One region of the Pseudomonas sp. Teo4 genome, then DNA from elsewhere that is predicted to be linked to it. Evidence: riboswitches for the same ligand, from Rfam matches in the RefSeq annotation. Region 1 holds a riboswitch; each other region holds the start of a gene.
The links. A riboswitch is a leader RNA that binds a small molecule or an ion and turns the genes downstream of it on or off. The one in region 1 is predicted to bind cobalamin.
Positions count from the first base shown of each region.

Region 1 (2,193 bases):
GCTGAGGTGCTCGATGGGCGCCAGTTTTCCACGCTGATGGAGGCTCAAGCTGCGTTTGATCGATGGCGCGATATCTATAACCTCCAACGGCCTCATCAAGCCTTGGGATACCAGGTGCCTATAGACCGATACCGCACCAGTACTTGGGCCTATCCGCAGCAGTTGAAGGCGTTTGAGTACGGGCCTGACGATGTAGTGGCCAAGGTCTATCACAGCCGGTTCCGTTTCCAGAAACGTTACTTCAGTATTGCGAAAGGCCTGGCTGGGCATGAAATTGCTATACGTCCTAATGCTGAAGGCGGGGGCTTGTTCAATGTCTACTTCTGCCATCATTTCCTGCGGACAATCGACGTGACCAAGCCGGATTACGGTTCATAATCTGTCAACCATGTCTCCGCACACGTGTCCACCATGTGTCCGGTCCGTACACCAAGACCAAAGGAACCCGCCGTAAGGGCGGAAAGGTGAATAAGCGCCTCCATCGCAAATGGATATTCACCTGCCTCAAGTGCCGCTAAATTCCTGCTTTTCTGCTTTTCTGCTTTTCTGCTTTTCTGCTTTTCTGCTTTTCTGCTTTTCTGCTTTTTGGCCGTCGTCGGTTTTGAAAGTTTGGAGCATATCCATTCACGGTGGTGACGCACATTCACCTTTCCGCTCTTACAGCGGGTCCCTTTTTGTCGTGGCTGTACGGACTGGACACATGGTGGACACGTGTACGGTCCGTACAGTCGTGGCAAAAAGGAACCAAAAACCGTCGGCTCCTACATCCGGCCCCTACGCTTCGCTCCGGGGTTCCCTCGCTCCGGTCTTGCTCCCGGGAGGACCGCGCTGTACGGCCCATCCTGGGCCGCAGCGCTTGACGGGCATCCATGCCCGTCACCTCCCTCCGCAAGACCTCCACTCGGCCTCCTGAAGTCGCAATCTGCTGCGTCTGAACTACCGCGCGCTAGAAGCAAAAGCAGAGCAAAAGCAGGGCAAAATCATTCTTGAAATGTAACTGCATTTGACGCGCATCCCGCCCCGTGCTCTCCTTACGCCTTGCGTTCAGGTGCCCCCTAGGGGGGTGAAACGGGAAACCGGTGCGTCACAGCCCCTCGACAGGGCTGGACAAGGCCGGTGCTGCCCCCGCAACGGTAAGCGAGCGAAGCGTCTAGACCACTGTGCCAGTGCATCAGGCATGGGAAGGTGACCTTTTCCAAGGAGCCCTGCTCCTCCTCGCAAGCCCGGAGACCGGCCTGGCGTTCATGAACACCCCGCGGTGGGCGGGCGCTGTCGCATTCCCCTGGGCACTTCGCGCCCGGGGTTGCCGCGCCTGCCCATTGCCCACAAAAAGCAGAGGAACGCGTCATGCCCGTCACCAGCGCCAAACACAGCATCGCCACCCCCATTACCCTCAGCCAGCGCCTCGTTATCGCCGTAGGTGCCAGCCTGCTGGGCCTGTGCCTGGTCTATTTCGCAGGCTTCTCGCACATCGAAGCGGTCCACAATGCCGCCCACGATACTCGCCACAGCGCCGCCTTCCCCTGCCACTGAGCCCGCCCGCATGATCAAGCGCATCGCCCGTACGGCAGGCTTCAGCGGCTTGCTTGCCGCACTTCTGCTGACCTTGCTGCAGAGCTTCTGGGTCACCCCCCTGATCCTTGAAGCGGAAACCTACGAATCCGCCGCGCCAGCTGTTGAACAGCACAGCCATGAAGGCGAAGCGGCGCACACCCATGAACACAGTGCTGAAGCCTGGTCACCGGAAGATGGCTGGCAACGTGTGCTGTCGACCACCGGCGGCAATCTGGTGGTGGCCGTTGGCTTCGCGCTGATTCTGGCTGCGCTGTACAGCCTGCGCGAGCCAAACCGGGTAGCCACCGGCGCATGGTGGGGCCTGGCCGGGTTCGCCGTGTTCTGCCTGGCCCCCACCCTCGGCTTGCCACCGGAACTGCCCGGTACCGCCGCCGCAGAACTGGGGCAACGGCAAACCTGGTGGATCGGCACCGCTGCCGCTACCGCATTGGGCCTGGCATTGCTGGTTTTCGCCCGGCATGGCTTGCTCAAAGCGTTGGGCGCGGTCGTGCTGGTCCTGCCGCACGTGATCGGCGCGCCGCAGCCTGAAGTGCACCAAAGCCTGGCCCCCGAAGCACTGGAAACCCAGTTCGTGTTCGCCTCCTGGCTGACCAATGCCGCCTTCTGGCTGGCACTGGG
Region 1 covers NZ_JAXCIL010000001.1:2,176,728-2,178,920, forward strand. The annotation lists gene PspTeo4_RS09915 (IS481 family transposase) at 1-378, shown strand, start outside; gene PspTeo4_RS09920 (hypothetical protein) at 366-647, opposite strand; cobalamin riboswitch at 1,030-1,254, shown strand; gene PspTeo4_RS09925 (CbtB domain-containing protein) at 1,348-1,533, shown strand; gene PspTeo4_RS09930 (CbtA family protein) at 1,544-2,193, shown strand, end outside.

Region 2 (2,193 bases), 1.1 Mb from region 1:
CAGCACCGCGCCGGTCGAGGCACCCGCCGACAGCCCAAGCAGGTACGGCTCGGCCAGTGGGTTGCGCAGCAATGCCTGCAGAATCACCCCACAGGTCGCCAGCCCGGCGCCACAGGCGGCCGCCACCAGGGTGCGAGTGAGGCGGTAGTTCCAGACGATGCCAGCATCGATTGGGTCGACCGGGTAACCGGCTTGCCACAAGTGGTTGGCCAGCACCTGATAAACCACACGGGGGGACAGATTGGCTTCACCGATGGCGGTACCCGCCAGAAGGGCGGCAAGCAGGGCGGCCAGAGCCACGATGCTCAAGGGCAACAAACGCTTCATCACTGTGCTGCTTTACCGCTGGCGAAGGCTGCGGACAAAGTCTGCAGGCCCCGGAACAGGCGAATGCCGGCCTGCATGGCATCGGCGTCGAGGATGATGATGCGGTTGTTCTTCACCGCGTCCATGTTGCGGGTCACCGGGTCGCTGTGCAGGAAGTCGAGTTTTTTCTGGTAGTCGTCGGCCGGGAAGCGGCGGCGGTCCATGCGGGCGATGATCAGCCAGGTCGGGTTGGCCTTGGCCAGGGTCTCCCAGCCCAGGGTTGGCCATTCCTCGTTGGACTCGACCACATTGCGCACGCCGAGGGTGCGTAGCATGAAGTCGGCCACACCCTGGCGACCGGCCACGTAAGGGTCAATCTGAAGGTCGGCGCTGGAGAACCAGAACAGCGCGTTGGTGTTGGACAGGTCCTTGCCAGCAAGTTGTTGCCTGGCGCTGTCCAGGCGTGCCTTGAGGTCGGCGTTCAATGCAGCACCACGGTCCTGCACGTCGAAGATTTCGGCCAGCTGGCTGACGCTCTTGTAGATGCTCTGGACCTGGAACGCCTGCAGGCGGGTACCGTCGGCGCCGACCAGGTTGTCCTTGCCTTCGCAGTCCGAAGGCAGCAGGTAGGTGGGAATCTGCAGCTCAGCGAACTGCTCGCGGGTGCCCACGACGCCCTGGGCGCCAACCATCCATTCGAACTGCACCGCCACCAGTTGCGGGCGCTTGCCTACCACCGCTTCGAAGCTGGGCTCATTGTCGGCCAGGCGCTCGACCTTGTCGTTCACCGCCTTGTACTCGGGCAGCACGTTGTTGAACCACAGCGAAGTCCCGGCCACTTTGTCACCCAACCCCAGGGCATAGAGAATCTCGGTACCCGCCTGGCCGATGGTGACGGCGCGCTCGGGGGCCTGGGTGAAGGTCTGCGGCATGCCACAGTTGTCGATGGTGAGCGGGTAGTGGGTGGCGGCCTGGGCCAGGCCAGTAAGGCTCAGGCCTGCGAACAGGATGGCGAAGCGCAGCAGCATGGTCGGGCGATCTCCTATCGGTCGGTTCACGGCATGAACGCACGGACAGGCATCGCCAAGCCCCTTGCGCACGGCGCGGGGCAGCACCCTGAAACGGGTGGAGATGGCCATCCCGGACACCCCGCCGGTGGGCCGGCAGGTCTCCTGACTGGTGCGTCCTGGCCCAGCTCCGGCCTTCCCGGGTCGGCAGACCCAGTGGCGTGGTTGGAGCGGGCTCGGCACCTACAGTTGCGGGGGCAGTTCCGTTTGGCCTGTGCAGACAGGCCCGGGATTCCCTATTAATTCCGTGGTGGAAACCGGCGGGCCGCATGGTAGACCATTCGGCCGCCGGGTGAAAACGTCATTTCAGAAGTACTTAAGCCAGCTGATGTCTCGGCGGCGCGCCTTCAGCCGGCCGAACGCACGCACCGGCAGGTACAGCGCCACCGCCAGCAGCACGGCCACCAGCCACACTGCACCAATGCCGTCGAAGCCGAAATAGTCGCCATGGTTCAAGCCGAACAGGGCAACGCAGGCCAGGTACAGCAGCTTCAGCACATATAGATGCAACAGGTAGAAGAACATGGGGGCTGCGCCGAACACGGCCAGGGCAGTAATCCAGCGCGCTTGGCCGGCGCGTTCGAAGGTGCGCAATAGCAGCAGGCCGCAGCCTAGGGTCAGCGCCAGGAACAGCAGCGAAGGCGGGTACTTGGTGATGTTGAAGAAGCTCATCAAGGTTTGGCTCAGGGTCGGATAGCCGCTCCAGGGCGCCTCGCCGTAACCGTTGAGCATGCGCAGCACGACAAAGCCCAGCAGGACGAACACGCCGGTCATCAACAGGCGGTGCTGGCGTTGCCCAGCCTCGCTGGCGCGGGCGAAC
Region 2 covers NZ_JAXCIL010000001.1:1,091,350-1,093,542, forward strand. The annotation lists gene PspTeo4_RS05205 (FecCD family ABC transporter permease) at 1-327, opposite strand, end outside; gene PspTeo4_RS05210 (ABC transporter substrate-binding protein) at 327-1,334, opposite strand; cobalamin riboswitch at 1,451-1,650, opposite strand; gene PspTeo4_RS05215 (DUF1624 domain-containing protein) at 1,680-2,193, opposite strand, start outside.
Region 2: linked by a shared signal. The riboswitch ahead of PspTeo4_RS05210 (ABC transporter substrate-binding protein) and the one ahead of PspTeo4_RS09925 (CbtB domain-containing protein) in region 1 are both predicted to bind cobalamin.

Region 3 (2,193 bases), 1.4 Mb from region 1:
CGATCTCAAGCAACTCTCCCCCGACACCGTGGCCGGCTACATGACGGCCAGCGGTGCGGGCGCCAAGACCAACCACCTGGACGCCAAGACCCGCGAGCTGATCTCCCTGGCCGTGGCGGTCACCACCCGCTGCGACGGCTGCATCGCCGTGCACTCGCAACAAGCCGTCAAGCACGGTGCCACCCGTGAAGAAATCGCCGAAGCCCTGGGCGTGGCCGTTGCCATGAATGCCGGTGCCGCCCTGGTCTACTCGGCACGGGTGATGGACGCCGTGGGCAAGGCCGAAGGTTGAGCCCAAGCGGCGCCGCCGCCCTTGCACGACGGCGCCGCGTTACTCAGACTGGGCACCTCAGCCCTTGCAGGAACCCGCATGATCCACATTCGCCCCATGACCCCTGAAGACTTCGAGCGCTTCTGGCCCACCTTCCAGGCCGTCGTCCAGGCCCGCGAAACCTATGCCTTCGACCCCACGCTCAGCTACGAGCAAGCCCAAAAGCTGTGGCTGGAACTGCCTCTGCGCACTTGGGTGGCGGAAGAAAACGACGAACTGCTCGGCTCGTACTACCTCAAGGCCAACGCAGCCGGCCCCGGCGCCCATGTGGGCAACTGCGGCTACATGGTCTGCGAAGCCGCACGCGGCCGTGGTGTGGCCCGGCTGATGTGCGAACACTCGCAGAAGCTGGCGCGCCAGGAGGGCTTTCTGGCCTTGCAGTTCAACTCGGTGGTGGCCAGCAACGAAGTGGCCGTGGCGCTGTGGCAGAAACTTGGTTTCGAGACCGTCGGCCGCCTGCCCAAGGCGTACCGCCATGCCCGGCTGGGGCTGGTGGACTGCCTGGTGATGTACAAATGGCTGGCCGATGAGCCGGTGGTGGAAAAACCGCCGCTGCTGATCGGGCGCAAGAACATCGAAGCCCGGGTATCGCGCCGCCGGGGTCGATAACGTCCCCTCAAAACCGCGCAATCCATTGACGCAGAGCCGTTTCGATGGTCAGATGCGCGCCAGTTTCAGGTGTCCTGCGCCGCCGCGCGCAGGGTGAAACGGGAAGCCGGTGCGTCGTGGTCCACGACAAGTCCGGCGCTGCCCCCGCAACGGTAAGCGAGCGAACCCTTCGACATACCACTGTGCACACGCATGGGAAGGTGAAGGCTTCATGACCCTCGCAAGCCCGGAGACCGGCCTGAAGCTTCACTTGGCAACCCGCGGTGGGCGGGCGCAGGCCGGTTTCCGCGTGCGCGCCTGCGTGCGTGGTTCGCCTTTGCGTGTTTTCCACCGGGATCCATTCATTCCTGCAGCAGTGGAACGACATGTCCCGTATCTTCAAGCTTCACACCCTGACGGCCTGCCTGGCCGCGACTGTTCCTGCCCTGGCCGAGCAACAGCAAAGCCTGGCCCTGCCCTCCACGGCCATCACCGGCATTCACGACGACACCAGCGTGAACCTGGCCACCCCGACCGAGGCCGGCTCGCGCCTGAACCTCAGCGCCCTGGAAACCCCGGTCAGCACCAGCAGCATCAGCGCGCAGCAGATCGAGCAACGCAACAACCTCACCGTGCAGGACGCGGTCAGCCGCTCGCCTGGCATCAGCTTCATCGGCACCCCCGGCGACGGCGGCACCGGCCTTTCGGCCCGGGGCTTTACCGGACACGGCTCGGTGATGACCCTGTTCGACGGCGCGCGCCTGTACACCGGTGCCGGCACCCAGACCTTCCCGGTGGACCCGTGGCTGGTCGAGCGCATCGACATCATCCGCGGCCCCGCCTCGGTGCTGTACGGTGAAGGCGCAACCGGCGCGGTGGTCAACGTGATCCCCAAGAAGCCGTTCAGTGGCGAAGTGCAAAACCACCTGCGCCTGGGCTACGGCTCCTGGGACCGCCAGCAACTGGGCCTGGACAGCGGCGGCAGCCTCAGCGACCGCCTCAGCAACCGGGTGACCCTGAACCGCCAGGCCGGCAACGGCTGGGTCGACCGCACCGACTCACGCAGCCTGGCCATGAGCGCCGCGCTGCGCTTCGACGCCAGCGACGACCTGAGCTTCACCCTGGCCCACGAACGCAGCGACGCCGAGCCAGCCAACTACTTCGGTACACCGCTGATCGACGGCCATTACCGTTCCAGCCTGGGCAAGAAGAACTACAACATCGACAACGACGTGCAGCGCTACCACGACGAGTGGACCCGCTTCACCACCGAC
Region 3 covers NZ_JAXCIL010000001.1:765,494-767,686, reverse strand. The annotation lists gene PspTeo4_RS03790 (carboxymuconolactone decarboxylase family protein) at 1-292, shown strand, start outside; gene PspTeo4_RS03785 (N-acetyltransferase) at 371-940, shown strand; cobalamin riboswitch at 991-1,197, shown strand; gene PspTeo4_RS03780 (TonB-dependent receptor) at 1,306-2,193, shown strand, end outside.
Region 3: linked by a shared signal. The riboswitch ahead of PspTeo4_RS03780 (TonB-dependent receptor) and the one ahead of PspTeo4_RS09925 (CbtB domain-containing protein) in region 1 are both predicted to bind cobalamin.